Regions from separate parts of the Nonomuraea sp. GTA35 genome, predicted to be linked through region 2. Evidence: riboswitches for the same ligand, from Rfam matches in the RefSeq annotation. Region 2 holds a riboswitch; the other holds the start of a gene.
The links. A riboswitch is a leader RNA that binds a small molecule or an ion and turns the genes downstream of it on or off. The one in region 2 is predicted to bind glycine.
Positions count from the first base shown of each region.

Region 1: it holds a riboswitch for glycine, as region 2 does, so the genes downstream of both, gcvP (aminomethyl-transferring glycine dehydrogenase) here and gcvT (glycine cleavage system aminomethyltransferase GcvT) in region 2, are expected to answer to the same signal.

Region 1 covers NZ_JBGNUV010000002.1:74,973-83,129, reverse strand. Annotated here, with positions in the region: gene ACBJ32_RS07175 (FHA domain-containing protein) at 1-250, shown strand, start outside; gene ACBJ32_RS07170 (MerR family transcriptional regulator) at 303-956, shown strand; gene ACBJ32_RS07165 (bifunctional nuclease family protein) at 1,089-1,559, shown strand; gene ACBJ32_RS07160 (MerR family transcriptional regulator) at 1,707-2,327, shown strand; glycine riboswitch at 2,741-2,838, shown strand; gene gcvP (aminomethyl-transferring glycine dehydrogenase) at 3,024-5,852, shown strand; gene ACBJ32_RS07150 (hypothetical protein) at 6,068-6,877, shown strand; gene ACBJ32_RS07145 (hypothetical protein) at 6,906-7,247, opposite strand; gene ACBJ32_RS07140 (alpha/beta family hydrolase) at 7,330-7,920, shown strand; gene ACBJ32_RS07135 (DUF5999 family protein) at 7,966-8,157, opposite strand.
Region 2 covers NZ_JBGNUV010000004.1:190,386-198,542, forward strand. Annotated here, with positions in the region: gene ACBJ32_RS19305 (FadR/GntR family transcriptional regulator) at 1-329, opposite strand, end outside; gene ACBJ32_RS19310 (glutamine synthetase family protein) at 454-1,824, shown strand; gene ACBJ32_RS19315 (aldehyde dehydrogenase family protein) at 1,834-3,177, shown strand; gene ACBJ32_RS19320 (3-oxoacyl-ACP reductase) at 3,183-3,947, shown strand; gene ACBJ32_RS19325 (gamma-glutamyl-gamma-aminobutyrate hydrolase family protein) at 3,957-4,643, shown strand; glycine riboswitch at 4,754-4,851, shown strand; gene gcvT (glycine cleavage system aminomethyltransferase GcvT) at 4,982-6,067, shown strand; gene gcvH (glycine cleavage system protein GcvH) at 6,064-6,453, shown strand; gene ACBJ32_RS19340 (L-serine ammonia-lyase) at 6,508-7,884, shown strand; gene ACBJ32_RS19345 (hypothetical protein) at 7,881-8,157, opposite strand, start outside.

The sequences.
Region 1 (8,157 bases), on a different contig from region 2:
CAAGGACCTGACCACGACCGGGCGCCATCCGGAGAGCGACATCTTCCTCGACGACATCACGGTCTCCCGCCGCCACGTCGAGTTCTACCGCCACCGCGGCGGCCAGTTCTCCGTGCGCGACGTGGGCAGCCTCAACGGCACCTACGTCAACCGGGAGCGGATCGAGGAGGTTCCCCTGCACTCCGGAGACGAGGTGCAGATCGGCAAGTTCCGCCTTCTCTTCCTGATGCGGGGCAACTCCGGCGCATGAGCGGGCGCAGTGAGCGACTCAAGGTGACGGGCGGCCGTTCGCGGGAGGCCGGATGAGCTCCCAGGCGGCACGCTCGCACATGAGCATCGGGGAGGTGCTCGCGCTCCTGCAGGGCGAGTTCCCCGACGTGACGATTTCCAAGATCAGGTTTCTGGAGGGCGAGGGGCTGATCGAGCCCGAGCGCAGCCCGTCCGGCTACCGTAAGTTCACCCACCTGCACGTGGAGCAGCTGCGCTTCATCCTCACCGAGCAGCGTGACCACTACCTGCCGCTGCGAGTGATCAAGGACAGGATGGCCGAGAGCTTCGGCCGCCCGCGCGCCCTGCAGCAGCCGCAGGAGACCAGGCTCAGCCGGGCCGAGCTGCTCGAGGCCGCCGGCATCGACGAGGAGACCCTCACCGAGCTCGAGGACTACGGCCTGCTGGCCCCCGTGGCCAGGCGCTACGACGAGGAGGCGCTCAAGGTGGCCCGCACCGTGGGCGCCCTGGCCCGGTTCGGCCTGCACGCCCGCCACCTGCGGGCGGTCAAGGCGGCGGCCGAGCGGGAGGCCGGTCTGGTCGAGCAGACGGTCGCCCCCATACTCAAGCGGCGCCGGCCGGGAGCCATCGGCGAGGCCGACGAGGTCGCCAGGGAACTTTCCACGCTGCTGCTCGACCTGCACGCGTCCCTTGTGCGCACGGGTGTCCGATCGGTCCTGGGTCGTTGAGACCGTAGCGAGCTGGGAGGCGGGGGCACATTCCAGGCCCGCTGGGTGTTACGTTGAATTGCGAAGCCAAGTCAGCAGAAGCGATGATCGAAGAGCTGTGCCGGGTGACCGGTCAGGAATACGGAGCAGCCCGTGTTGCAGATGGAGGTCGTGGGCGTTCGAGTTGAAATGCCCACAAATCAGCCGATCGTCTTGCTCAAGGAGGCACACGGGGAGCGGTTCCTTCCTATATGGATTGGCATGCCCGAAGCCACGGCCATCGCGCTGGCCCAGGCGGAGGAGCCCCCGCCGCGGCCGCTCACCCATGACCTCTTCCGCGACGTGCTGAGCGCCCTGGGCGTCGGCCTGCGGGCGGTCAACATCGTCGCGCTGCGCGACGGCATCTTCTTCGCCGATCTGGTCTTCTCCAACGGCGTGGAGGTGAGCGCGCGGCCGTCCGACTCGATCGCGCTCGCCTTGCGTACCGGGGCCCGCATCTTCGCCAGCGAGGAGGTCGTCCAGGAGGCCGGGGTGATCATCCCGGACGACCAGGAGGACGAGGTGGAGAAGTTCAGGGAGTTCCTTGACACGATCACTCCCGAGGACTTCGGCAGGGCGGGGTAGGTATTTCAGTGCATTTACGCTTCACGACGCGCCGAGCCGGATCGTTGACTGAGCATGGTCACGGTCCTACGGTGCAAGTGAAACCCGTGGTCGCCCTTCATGAACCCCCAGATCAGGCCACGGGATGAGAGAAAGCCGGAGGTCCGCGTGGCGGTCAGCAGCGGCGAGGGAAAGACGGCCGGCCAGGAAGATCCGGTGCGGCGCGAGAGCGCGCGGCAGCGTGCCGGGGAGCAGGGCCTGCTCTTCGACGAGCAGCCGACGACGCTGCCGGGCGACATCGGATACCGCGGGCCGACGGCCTGCGCCGCGGCCGGCATCACCTACAGGCAGCTCGACTACTGGGCGCGCACGGGCCTGGTCGAGCCCACGATAAGGGCGGCGCACGGCTCGGGCTCCCAGCGGCTCTACAGCTTCCGCGACATCCTGGTGCTCAAGGTCGTCAAGCGGCTCCTCGACACCGGGGTGTCACTGCAGCAGATCCGCACGGCGGTGCAGCACCTGCGTGACCGCGGGGTCGCCGACCTCGCGCAGATCACGCTCATGAGCGACGGTGTCAGCGTCTACGAGTGCACCTCGGCCGACGAGGTGATCGACCTGCTCCAGGGCGGCCAGGGCGTGTTCGGCATCGCGCTCGGGCGGGTCTGGCGGGAGGTCGAGGGCTCCCTCGCGGAGCTGCCGGGGGAACGCGCGGCGGTCGAGGACACCGTCCCGGCCGACCATCCCGCTGACGAACTGGCCCGCAGGCGCCGCGCCCGCCGCACCGGCTGACCCGCCCCTGGCCTTCACGCCCGGCAGATCGGGCCCGCGCCGCGCCGGCCGACCGGCCCCGGGCCCCTGCGCCCGGCCGACCCGCTCTGGCCCCCGTGCCCGGCAGATCGGGCCCGCGCCCACCGCGCCGGCCGACCCCCCTCGGGCTTCCGCGCCAGGCCGATCAGCTCGGGGCTCCCGCGCCCGCCGCACCGGCCGATCGGGCCGGCGTCGCACGCCGGCCGTCGTGCCCGCGCACCCACGCACCGCACTCCCAGGCGCTCCCGTGCCCGGCTTGACGTGCCCGACCTGACGTGCCTGGACGCCCTTTCACGGGCCGCCACCGGCATCCGTACAGGGCGCGCCGGTGGCCGGAAGTGGTCCGGTGAGCGGTTACCGGGGCCTACCGTAGTAATCTAGGACAGTAAGGCTGACGACCCCGTGCGGGAGAGTCCCCGGGCACCTGGTCCCGGGGCGCCGAAGGAGCAACCCTCCCCGGAATCTCTCAGGCATCCAGTACCGCTCGGGTGAGGCAACTCTGGAAAGCAGGCGCACCCGCCAGGCGCGCCTCACCGACGGTGCAAGCCCCACCGGGGGTGAAGCTCTCAGGTCGTGGCGCCGACGCACATCGCGGGGCCGCGCTGACAGAGGGGGAGACCCGGCACTCGTCCGCGCCCTGGCGCCGGTCTCCATGAAAGCCTCGGGAGGCACAACCCCATGACCGATCTGTCAGCTCCGCCGTTCTCGTCCAGGCACATCGGCCCGTCGGAGTCCGAGCAGCAGCGCATGCTCGAGGCCGTGGGCTTCGAATCCGTCGCGGACCTGGTGGCGGTGGCCGTCCCCGAGGCCATCAGGGCCAAGGACAAGCTCAAGCTGCCCGCCGCGATCGGCGAGGCCGAGGCCATCGCCGAGCTGCGCGCGCTGGCCGGGCGCAACCGGGTGCTCACCTCCATGATCGGCCTGGGCTACTACGACACCGTCACGCCCGGCGTCATCCGCCGCAACCTGCTGGAGAACCCGGGCTGGTACACCGCCTACACCCCGTACCAGCCGGAGATCTCGCAGGGCCGCCTGGAGGCGCTGCTGAACTTCCAGACGGTCGTCTCCGACCTCACCGGCCTGCCCGTCGCGGGCGCGTCGCTGCTGGACGAGGCCACGGCCGCGGCCGAGGCCATGACGCTGGCCCGCAGGGCGGGCAAGTCGAAGAGCGACGTGTTCGTGGTGGACGCCGACGCGCTGCCCCAGACCAAGGCCGTGCTGGCCACCAGGGCGGAGCCGCTCGGCATCACGCTGGTGGAGCACGATCTGGACGGTGACCTGCCCGAGTGTTTCGGGCTGCTCGTGCAGTACCCCGGCGCTTCCGGGCGGCTGCGCGACTTCCGCGCCGTGGCCGCCGCCGCGCACGAGGCCGGCGCGCTCGTCGTGGCCGCCGCCGACCTGCTGGCGCTGACGCTGGTCGCCGCCCCCGGCGAGCTGGGCGCCGACATCGCGATCGGCTCCTCGCAGCGGTTCGGGGTGCCGTTCGGGTTCGGCGGGCCGCACGCCGCGTACATGTCCGTGCGGGAGGGCCTGCAGCGGCAGCTGCCGGGGCGTCTCGTCGGCGTGTCCGTGGACGCCGACGGCGACCCCGCCTACCGCCTGGCCCTGCAGACCCGCGAGCAGCACATCCGCCGCGAGAAGGCCACCAGCAACATCTGCACCGCCCAGGTGCTGCTCGCCGTCATCGCGAGCATGTACGCCGTCTACCACGGCCCTGAGGGCCTGCGCGGCATCGGGCACCGGGTGCACCGCCACGCCACCGCCCTGGCCGAGGGGCTGCGCGGCGCCGGCGTGGAGGTCGTGCACGGCGAGTTCTTCGACACGGTGCTGGCCCGCGTGCCCGGCAGGGCCGCCGCCGTCGTGGCCGCCGCCGCCGAGCGGGGCGTCAACCTCTGGCAGGTGGACGACGACCACGTCTCCGTGGCCTGCGACGAGAAGACGGGCGCCGCCGAGCTCGCCAAGGTGTGGGCGGCGTTCGGCGTGAGCGCCGAGGTGGCCCCGGCGGACGCCCCCGACGCGCTGCCCGCCGACCTGCTGCGCGAGAGCCCGTACCTGACGCACCCGGTCTTCCACAGCCACCGCTCCGAGACCGCGATGCTGCGTTACCTGCGCAAGCTGCAGGACAAGGACATCGCGCTGGACCGCTCGATGATCCCGCTCGGCTCCTGCACGATGAAGCTGAACGCGACCACCGAGATGGAGCCGATCACCTGGCCGGAGTTCGCCGCCGTCCACCCGTACGCGCCCGACGACCAGGCCGAGGGTTACCGGGAGCTGATCGGCACGCTGGAGGGCTGGCTGGCCGAGGTGACCGGCTACGACGCCGTCTCCATCCAGCCGAACGCCGGCTCGCAGGGCGAGTTCGCCGGGCTGCTGGCCATCCGCGCCTACCACCGCGCCAACGGCCACGGCGAGCGCGACGTGTGCCTCATCCCGTCCTCCGCCCACGGCACGAACGCCGCCAGCGCCATCATGGCCGGCATGCGCGTCGTGGTCGTGGCCTGCGACAGCGACGGCAACGTCGACCTGGCCGACCTCGACGCCAAGATCGACAAGCACCGCGACGCGCTGGCGGCGATCATGGTGACGTACCCGTCCACGCACGGCGTGTACGAGGAGACGATCACCGAGGTGTGCGCCAAGGTGCACGACGCCGGCGGCCAGGTGTACGTGGACGGCGCCAACCTCAACGCCCTGGTCGGGCTGGCCAAGCCGGGCGAGTTCGGCGCCGACGTGTCCCACCTGAACCTGCACAAGACGTTCTGCATCCCGCACGGCGGCGGCGGCCCCGGCGTCGGCCCGGTCGCGGTCCGCGGCCACCTGGCCGCCTACCTGCCCGGCCACCCGCTGCACAACGGCACCCCCGTCGGCCCCGTCTCGGCGGCCCCGTACGGCTCGGCGGGCATCCTGCCGATCTCGTGGGCCTACGTCAGGATGATGGGCGCCGACGGCCTCACGGCGGCCACCGAGCAGGCCATCCTGTCGGCCAACTACCTGGCCAGGCGCCTGGCCCCGCACTACCCCGTGCTCTACACCGGCCGCGGCGGCCTGGTGGCGCACGAGTGCATCGTCGACCTGCGGCAGATCACCAAGGAGACCGGCGTCACCGTGGACGACGTGGCCAAGCGCCTCATCGACTACGGCTTCCACGCGCCGACCATGTCGTTCCCCGTGGCCGGCACCCTGATGATCGAGCCGACCGAGAGCGAGGACCTGAACGAGCTCGACCGGTTCGTCGACGCCATGATCGCCATCCGCGGCGAGATCGCCAAGGTGGCCTCCGGCGACTACGACAAGACGGACAACCCGCTGCGCAACGCGCCGCACACGGCCGAGTCCGTCAGCGCCGACGAGTGGCCGCACCCGTACACCCGTTCGGAGGCCGCCTACCCGCTGCCGTCGCTGCGCGACGGCAAGTACTGGGTGCCGGTGCGCCGCATCGACCAGGCCTACGGCGACCGCAACCTGGTGTGCTCGTGCCCGCCCCTCGAGGCCTACGAGGACTGACCTCCCGGCCTGCCCGCCTGCCCGCACGCCCGACACGCGCGGGGCGCGGCTCCGCGCCCCGCGCGTGCCGGGCTTGTCCCGGAACGCGTCCGGGCAGGTCCGGGTGCGCCCGCCGATCGGGGGCATGGCTCGTGCCAGTCCTTCGGTGTCAAGTGAGCAGACATGATCGCCGATAGTCGTTAGGCTCGGTGCGACTGCCGCCCCAAGGAGCTCTCTTGACGTCCTCAGAGCTGGAGACCCCGCCCCTCGACACCGCCCGCCTGCTGGCCGAGCGCGGTGACCTCGACGCCGCCGCCCGCATACTCGGCGAGCTGGCCGCCGACCCCGACGGGCCCGACAGGGCGCAGGCCGCGGTCGGCCTCGCCGTGGTGCTCGAACAACGCGGCGACGTCGAGGGGGCCAGGGCCGCCGCCAGGACCGCGCTGGCCACCGGCCACCCCGAGTACGCCGCCCAGGCCGCCTGTCACCTCGCCCAGGGGTTCGAGCGGGAGGGCCGCGACGAGCAGGCCAGGGCCGCCTGGCAGGCCGTCCTGGGGGTCGGCACGGCCGCGTACGTGCCGCTGGCCCACCTCGCGCTGGCCCGGCTGGCCACCCGGGCGGAGCAGCTGGAGGAGGCGGAGAAGGAGTTCCGCGCCGCCATGGAGACCGGCGCGCAGGCCGGTGAGGAGCGGATCGGGGCGCAGGCCGCGGCCCAGCTCGCCGAGCTGATGATGGAGCACGCCGAGCCCGGCGCGGCGGCCGAGGTGCTCCTGGACGCCCTGGAGTTCGCCCCCGGGGACGAGGTGCCCGGGCTGCGGGTCCAGCTCGGCATCGCGCACCTGGAGCTGGCCTGCGCCGAGTTCGCCGAGAGCGTCGAGGGCGGGGCCGACGCGCAGACCGGCGCGCTGGCGATCGAGCTGCTCGCCCGCACGCTGCCGCTGCGCGGGCGGGCCGAGGACGCCGGCCGGGTCTGGTCCTACGGGCTGGAGCACGAGGACGAGACGCTGGCCGCCGAGGTGCGCCTGCGCTACCACCGCGACGCCTGAGAATCCCGGGGGGCGCCTCAGGGGCGCCTCAAGGGCGCCGCATGGTCGCGGCGGCGGCGGCCACGTTGATCAGCACGATCGACAGCCACGCCACCAGCAGCCCCGCTCCGCCGGCGCTCGCCGCGATCGCCGTCAGCGGCACGCCGATGCCCAGCGAGCCCAGCACGATCGGGACCATCGGCGAGCTCTGGTTGCGGCGCCCGGCCCGCACGGGATCCTGATGATCCAGCTCGGCCCGCACGCGCGCGGCGATCGTGGCGTCGAGCCGCTCCACGAACGAGTCGATGAGCGCGGTCTCGTACTCCGGGCCCAGATCGCGGCGCGCTTCGAGCGTGGCCTGCAGATCATCCCGGAGGCGTTTGTCTGGCATGGGGAAAATCATCCCTGCCCCGCGGCGCGCCGTCATCCGCCCTGAGGGCTAGGCCCCGATCCTCCCCAGGTACGGTGCTGCCATGCAGGTGATGACGCCGCGGGGGCCGGCGCTGGTGGAGCTCGACGAGGTCGCGGAGCCGCGGCTGCTGCTGGTGCTGACCCACGGATCGGCCGGGGGAGTGGACGCTCCCGACCTGCTGGCGGTGCGCGACGCCGCGCTCGCGGCCGGGGCCAGCGTGGCGCGGGTGACGCAGGCGTTCAGGGTGGCGGGGGCGCGGGCGCCCGGCTCGGCGGTCAAGCAGGACGAGGCGTGGGAGATCGTCCTGCGCGAGCTGCGCGCGGGCAGGTCCGGGCTGCCCCTCGTGCAGGGCGGGCGGAGCAACGGGGCGCGGGTGGCGTGCCGTACGGCCAAGGCGGTCGGCGCGGCGGCCGTGGTGGCGCTGGCCTTCCCGCTGCACCCGCCGGGGCGGCCGGAGCGTTCCAGGGCCGAGGAGCTGCGCGGGGCCGGGGTGGACGTGCTGGTGGTCAACGGGGATCGGGACCCGTTCGGGATCCCCGACGCTGCGGACGCCGCGAGGCTGGTGGTCCTGCCGGGGGAGAACCACGACCTCAAGCGCGACCCCGCCAGAGTGGGCGAGGTCGTCGCCGAATGGATCATGCGCTACGCGTAGCCGGGACGTCGCTTCGCGCGCGGGCGAGGATGCTCGCCGTAGCGGTCAGGCGGCGCCGACCACGGGCCGGTGCGGTGCGATGACGGTGCCGCTGGGCAGGAGCTCGCCGGTGTCCTCGAACAGGACGACTCCGTTGCAGAGCAAACTCCACCCCTGCTCGGGGTGGCAGGCGAGGGTGCGTGCCGCCTCGCGGTCTGGCGCCTCGGCATCCGGACAGGCCGGGTCGTGCGGGCACAT
Region 2 (8,157 bases):
GCGAGCCGGAAGGTGAGCGCGTCCGACAGCTCGGCCATGCCCATCTCGTTGACGGCCTGGCGCAGGTCGCCGGCGTCCGGCTTGGGCGGCACGTAGGTGACGAACGCTCCCCCGTACCGCCCCCGGCGTACGTCGAGGTAGCCCGCGTCGGACAGCGCGCGGATGGCCTCGCGCAGCGTCACCCGGCTGATGCCGAGCCGGACGGCAAGCTCGCGCTCGGGGGGCAGCTTGTGACCGGGCGGGACCACGCCCAGCTTGATCGCCTGGAGCAGCCGTTCCACGGTCTCCTCGAAGGCGTTGCCCGCCCTGACAGGGCGCAACACCGTCATCAAACGCGCCGACTCGTCCAACGTGTCCTCAGGTCTTGACAAGCGATCCCGCCATGCTGATCAATGGTCTGAGACTAGCCCAATTAACGGGAAAGCGCTTCAGGCCAGATCGGAGCTGGGCAGCGTGAGCGATCGAGCGAGCACCGGGTTCCTTTCCGTCGCCGAGCTGCGCGACGAGGTGGCGGCGGGCCGCATCGACACCGTGCTCCTGGCGATCGCCGACATGCAGGGCAGGTTGCAGGGCAAGAGGCTGTCGGCGCGCTACTTTCTCGAAGAGGTGCTGCACCACGGCTCGGAGGGCTGCAACTACCTGCTGGCGGTGGACGTCGACATGAACACCGTCCCGGGTTACGCGATGTCGTCCTGGGATCGCGGGTACGGCGACTTCGTGATGAAGCCGGACCTCGGCACGCTGCGCCGGGTGCCGTGGCACGAGGGGACCGCGATGCTGATGGCCGACCTGGCCTGGGAGGAAGGCGGCGACGTGACCGCCTCCCCGCGCCAGGTGCTGCGCAGGCAGCTCGCCCGGCTCGCCGGCCGGGGGCTGGCCGCGTACGTGGGCACGGAGCTGGAGTTCGTGATCTACGACGACAGCTACGAGGACGCCTGGCGGCGCGCGTACCGCGACCTGACCCCCGCGAACCTCTACAACGTCGACTACTCCCTGCTGGGCACGGCCCGCGTCGAGCCGCTGCTGCGGCGCATCAGGCGCGGGATGGAGGGCGCCGGCCTCTACGTCGAGTCGGCCAAGGGCGAGTGCAACCTGGGCCAGCACGAGATCGCCTTCCGCTACGACGAGGCGCTGCGCACCTGCGACAACCACGTGATCTACAAGACCGGCGCCAAGGAGATCGCCGCCCAGGAGGGCCGGTCGATCACGTTCATGGCCAAGCCGAACCAGCGCGAGGGCAACTCCTGCCACATCCACATCTCCCTGCGGAGCGTGGACGGGGATCCGGTGATGGCGGGCGAGGGGCCGTACGGGCTCTCGCCGCTCGGGGCCCGCTTCATCGCGGGCCAGCTCGCCTGCATGCGGGAGCTGACCCTCCTGTACGCCCCCAACATCAACTCCTACAAGCGGTACGTGCCGGGCAGCTTCGCCCCCACGGCCGTCAAGTGGGGCGTGGACAACCGCACCTGCTCGCTGCGGCTCGTCGGCCACGGGAGCTCGCTGCGGGTGGAGAACCGGGTGCCGGGCGGCGACGTGAACCCGTACCTGGCGGTGTCGGCGCTGATCGCGGCCGGGCTGCACGGCATCGACGCCGAGCTGCCGCTGGAGGACCCGTACGGCGGCAACGCCTACGACTGCGGCGCCGAGACCGTGCCGCACACGCTGCGCGACGCGCTGGCGCTGTTCGAGGGGTCGAAGCTGGCGCGCGAGACGTTCGGCGAGGACGTGGTGGAGCACTACGCGAACAACGCGCGGGTGGAGCTGGCCGCGTTCGACGCGGCGGTGACGGACTGGGAGCTGTTCCGTGGTTTCGAACGGATGTGACGGAAGCACATGAAGATCGTCAATCCGGCGACGGAGGAAGTCGTCGCCGAGGTCGAGCTCGCCGACGCGGCCGAGGTCGACCGGGCCGTGGAGCGTGCCAGGAAGGCGCAGGCGGCTTGGCGCGAGGTGTCGCCGGGCGACCGGGCGCGGCTGCTGCGCAGGTTCGCCGACCTGGTGGACGGGCACGGCGAGGAGCTGGCGCGGCTGGAGCTGGCCAACGCCGGGCACACCATCGGCAACGCCCGGTGGGAGGCCGGCAACGTCCGCGACGTGCTGCACTTCTACGCCGGCGCGCCCGAGCGGAACCACGGCAAGCAGATCCCGGTGCCCGGCGGCGTGGACCTCACCTTCCAGGAGCCGCTGGGCGTCGTCGGGATCATCGTGCCGTGGAACTTCCCCATGGTGATCATGATGTGGGGCGTGGCCCCGGCTCTCGCGGCGGGTAACACGGTGATCGTGAAGCCTGCCGAGTGGACTCCGCTGACCGCGCTGAGGCTGGCAGAGCTGGCCCTGGCGGCGGGCCTCCCCGAGGGGGTGCTCCAGGTTCTGCCTGGGGCAGGGGAGGTCGCGGGAGCCCGCCTGGTGGAGCATCCCGGCGTGGCCAAGATCGTGTTCACCGGCTCGACCGAGGTGGGCAAGGAGATCGCCGCCACGGCGGGGCGGCAGGTCAAGCGGGTCACGCTGGAGCTGGGCGGCAAGTCAGCGAACATCGTCTTCGCCGACGCCGATCTCGAGAAGGCGGCGCGAACGGCGCCCTATGCCGTGTTCGACAACGCCGGGCAGGACTGCTGCGCCCGGTCCAGGATCCTGGTCCAGGCCGGCGCGTACGACGAGTTCATGGAGCGCCTGGCCGAAGCCGTGCGCGGCGTCGTGGTCGGCGACCCCCTCGACGAGGCCACCGAGATGGGCCCCCTGATCAGCGCCGAGCACCTGGAACGCGTCCGGGGCTTCGTCGACGGCGCCCCCTACCTGCAGGGGTCCTGCCCCCAGGGCAAGGGCTACTGGTTCCCGCCGACCGTCCTGACCCCCGAGGTCACCGACCCGGCGTTCACCGAGGAGATCTTCGGGCCCGTGGTGTCGGTGGTCAGGTTCGAGGACGAGGCGCAGGCCGTACGGATCGCCAACGACACCCCCTACGGCCTGAGCGGCTCCATCTGGACCCGCGACGTCGGGCGGGCGCTGCGCGTGGCCAGGGCCGTCGAGTCGGGCGCCCTGTCGGTGAACTCCCACTCCTCGGTCCGCTACTGGACCCCGTTCGGCGGCTTCAAGCAGTCCGGCCTCGGCAGGGAGCTCGGCCCTGACGCGCTGGCGGCGTTCACCGAGACCAAGAACGTCTTCATCTCAACGGAGTGACACACATGCAGCGGTTGCAGGATCGGGTGGCGGTCATCACCGGCGCGGGCAGCGGCATCGGGCTGGCCACGGCCCGCCGCTTGGCCGACGAGGGCGCCAGGGTGGTCTGCGCGGACATCGACGAGGAGGCGGGCGTCAAGGCCGCGGCCGAGGTGGGCGGCCTGTTCGTCAAGGCCGACGTGACCAGCGAGGACGACGTCGTCAGGATGTTCAGGACGGCGCACGACACGTACGGCAGCGTGGACGTCGCCTTCAACAACGCCGGCATCTCGCCGCCCGACGACGACTCGATCCTGGAGACCGGCCTCGACGCCTGGCGCCGCGTCCAGGAGGTGAACCTGACCAGCGTCTACCTGTGCTGCAAGCACGTCATCCCGTACATGCGCCGCCAGGGCAGGGGCTCGATCATCAACACCGCGTCGTTCGTGGCCGTGATGGGGTCGGCGACCTCGCAGATCTCCTACACCGCCTCGAAGGGCGGGGTGCTGGCGATGTCGCGGGAGCTGGGCGTGCAGTTCGCCAGGGAGGGCATCCGGGTCAACGCGCTGTGCCCCGGGCCCGTGAACACGCCGCTGCTGCGGGAGCTGTTCGCCAAGGATCCCGAGCGGGCGCAGCGGCGGCTGGTGCACGTGCCCGTGGGCCGCTTCGCCGAGGCGTCGGAGATCGCGGCCGCGGTGGCGTTCCTGGCCAGCGACGACGCCTCGTTCATCACGGCCAGCGAGTTCCTGGTGGACGGCGGCATCTCCGGCGCCTACGTCACGCCGCTGTAGGGGGCGGTCATGGGTCCCGTCATCGGCATCACGTGTTACGCCGAGACCGCCTCGTTCACGGTGTGGCAGGACACCCGCGCCGCGCTGCTGCCGTACACGTACGTGGAGCAGGTCGTGCGGGCCGGCGGCCAGCCGGTCCTGCTGCCGCCCGCCGGGGAGCCGGCCGGGCTGGTACGCCGCCTGGACGGGCTGATCCTGGCAGGCGGCGGCGACATCGATCCGGCCAGGTACGGCGCGGAGCCGCACGAACGCAGCGGCTACGTCCGGAAATTTCGGGACGAGGCGGAGTTCGCCCTGCTCGCGGCCGCCCTCGACGCCGGGCTGCCCTTCCTGGGCGTCTGCCGCGGCCTCCAGGTGCTCAACGTGGCCCTCGGCGGCAGCCTGCACCAGCACCTGCCCGACGTGGTCGGCCACACGGACCACTGCCCGGGGCCCGGCGTCTTCGGGCACCTGCCCGTCACCCCGGTCCCCGGCACCGGCCTGTCCAAGGCGCTGGGCGAGGAGCCGGTGACGGTCCCCCACTACCACCACCAGTCCGTGGACCGGCTCGCCCCCGGCCTGACGGTCACCGCCACCACCGAGGACGGCACCATCGAGGCCGTGGAGTCCTCCGGGACGTTCACCATGGCCGTGCAGTGGCACCCGGAGGCGGCCGAGGACCACGCGCTGTTCGAGGCGCTCGTCCGGGCCTGCTGACGCCAGTAACCGGCGCATGCCCTCAAAACGTGATCGCCCCCCGTGGTTCACGTCCGGCCCGCAACGCGACAACAGCCCCGTAACGGCACTAGGCTGACGGACATCACCGTCGAAACCGCGCGGGAGAGCACCCTGACAGCCGGTCAGGGTCCCTGAAGGAGCAAGCCCTCCCCGCGAACCTCTCAAGGCAAAGGACCGCGCGGACGAGGTGTCCTCTGGAAAGCAGGCCTGCGGGCCTCGCCGAAGGTGAAAGTCCGGCAAAAGTCGGGTGAAACTCTCAGGCATCGATGACAGAGGGGGAGGATGCTGGCATCCACTCCTGTCCTGAGGTGCGACAAATGTCCCGACCGACACCGCTACGAGACGTTCACGAGAGCCTCGGCGCCACCCTCACCGACTTCGCCGGGTGGCTCATGCCGCTCCGGTACGGCAGCGAGTCCGCGGAGCACCGGGCCGTCCGCGAGGCGGCCGGGCTGTTCGACCTCTCGCACATGGGCGAGATCTTCCTGACCGGGCCGCAGGCCGGCGAGGCGCTGGACTACGCGCTGGTCGGGCACCTGTCGGCGCTGGCGCCCGGCCGGGCCAGGTACACCATGATCGTGAACGAGCGCGGCGGCGTGCTCGACGACCTCATCGTCTACCGGCTCGGTGACGAGGAGTTCATGGTCGTGGCCAACGCCTCGAACTACCAGAAGGTCGCCGGCGAGCTGCGGGAGCGCGCGAAGCCGTACGACGCGGTGGTGGAGGACCGTTCGGACCGGTACGCGCTGATCGCCGTCCAGGGCCCGCGCGCCCAGGAGATCCTCGCCACGCTCACCGACGCCGACCTCGACGGGCTCAAGTACTACGCGGGCCTGCCCGGCCAGGTGGACGGCCGGCAGGCGCTGATCGCCCGTACCGGGTACACCGGCGAGGACGGGTTCGAGCTGTTCGTGGCGAACCAGGACGCCGTGCCGCTCTGGCACGCGATCACGGCGGCCGGCGAGCCGCACGGGCTCAAGCCCGCGGGGCTGTCCAGCCGCGACACGCTCCGGCTGGAGGCCGGCATGCCGCTGTACGGCAACGAGCTGAGCGCGGAGCTCACTCCGTTCGACGCGGGCCTGGGCAGGGTGGTGAAATTCGACAAGCCGGGCGACTTCGTCGGCAGGTCGGCGCTCGAGGCGGTCAAGGACGACACGCCCCGGCGCAGGCTCGTCGGCCTCGTCGCACGGACCCGCCGGGTGCCGCGCCACGGTTACCCGGTCACCAAGGACGGCGTCGTCGTCGGCGAGGTCACCAGCGGTGCGCCCTCCCAGAGCCTGGGAAAGCCCATCGCGATGGCCTATGTGGACACCGGCGCCGAATCAGGCCTGGCCGTGGACATCCGGGGCAGCCATGAACCTATGGACCTGGTTGAGCTGCCCTTTTACAGGAGGAACAAGTGAGCAACATCCCTGACGACCTGAGCTACACCAAGGAGCACGAGTGGGTTGCCGGGCTGGAGGACAGCGCCACCGTGACGATCGGCATCACGGCCTTCGCCGCCGAGTCCCTTGGTGACGTCGTCTACGTGCAGCTTCCCGAGGTCGGCGCCAACGTCGAGCAGGGCGACTCCGTCGGCGAGGTGGAGTCGACCAAGTCCGTGAACGAGATCTACGCCCCGGTCGGCGGCGAGGTCACCGAGGTGAACCAGTCCGTCGTGGACGACCCGGGCCTCGTCAACAGCGACCCGTACGGGGAGGGCTGGATGTTCAAGGTGCGCGTGGAAGGCGACCCTGAGGACCTGCTCTCGCCTGAGGAGTACACCGCTCTCACCTCGGGCGAGTCCTGACCTAACCGCCGGGGCCCCGCGCGGGCCCCGGCCTCTCAAGAAGGGCGCACATCAATGGCGATCAGCGTCTTCGACCTCTTCAAGATCGGCATCGGCCCGTCGAGCTCCCACACGGGCGGCCCCATGGCGGCGGCGCACAAGTTCGTCCGCGGCCTGCACGAGGACGGCCTGCTGGAGCGGGTCGCGCGCGTGGAGGCCATCCTCTACGGCTCGCTCGGCCTGACCGGCAAGGGCCACGGCAGCGACAAGGCGGTCCTGCTCGGCCTGTCCGGCGAGAAGCCCGAGCTGGTGGACGTGGACACCGTCGACGCCCGCATCGCCGCGATGCGCGAGTCGGGCACCGTCAAGCTGTACGGCACCCGCGAGATCCCCTTCGTCGTCGGCGAGCACCTCGTCTTCGAGCGCAAGATCTCCCTGCCCGAGCACCCGAACGGCATGCGCTTCACCGCCTTCGACGCCTCCGGCGAGCGGCTCAGGGAGAAGGTCTACTTCTCGGTCGGCGGCGGTTTCGTCGTGGACGAGAAGGCCACCGGCGCCGGCCGCATCAAGCCCGACGACACCGTGCTGCCCTACCCCTTCACCACCGGCGAGGAGCTGCTCAAGCACTGCTCGAACACCGGCCTGTCGATCTCCGCGCTGATGCTGGAGAACGAGAAGGCGTTCGGCCGCACCGAGGAGGAGATCCGCCAGGGCCTGCTGCGCCTGTGGCAGGTCATGTCCGAGTGCGTGCGCCGCGGCATCTCCAAGGAGGGCGTGCTGCCGGGCGGTCTGAAGGTCAAGCGCCGCGCCAACCAGCTCCACCGCCGCCTGCAGTCCGAGCCGCCGGAGAAGGACCCGCTGCAGGCCATGGACTGGGTCACGCTGTTCGCCCTGGCGGTCAACGAGGAGAACGCCGCCGGCGGCCGCATCGTCACCGCCCCCACCAACGGCGCCGCCGGCATCATCCCGGCCGTCCTGACCTACTACACCCGCTTCGTCCCGCACGCCGACGACGACGGCGTGGTCCGCTTCCTCCTGACGGCCGGCGCGATCGGCGTGCTGTTCAAGGAGAACGCCTCGATCTCGGGCGCCGAGGTGGGCTGCCAGGGCGAGGTGGGCTCGGCCTGCTCCATGGCCTCCGCCGCGCTCACGGAGGTGCTCGGCGGCACGCCTGAGCAGGTGGAGAACGCCGCCGAGATCGGCATCGAGCACAACCTGGGGCTGACCTGCGACCCGATCGGCGGCCTCGTCCAGATCCCGTGCATCGAGCGCAACGCCGTGGCCTCCAACAAGGCCATCACGGCCGCCCGCATCGCGCTGCGCGGCGACGGGAAGCACTACGTGGCGCTGGACAAGGCCATCAAGACCATGAGGGACACGGGCAGGGACATGCTCGACAAGTACAAGGAGACCTCGCGCGGCGGCCTGGCCGTCAACGTGATCGAGTGCTAGCGCCGCACGTGGAGCCGCACCACCGTGGGGGTGTCGTCGTCGCGGACCTCGCGCCGGATGCGGCCCACGATGTCCTGGTCCAGCTTGCTCACCACCGCGCCCACGTCGGCCGCCGCCGGGCAGGTCAGGCCGATGCGCAGGCCGTCCTCGGCGACCCGCACCCCCGTCCTGCTCAGCCCGTCCACGCCTTTGAGCCCGACGAACAGCATGGCCGTGCCCGTGCCGTTGTGGGTGCCGCGGCGGCCCCAGCCCAGGCCGACCAGCAGCCAGCGC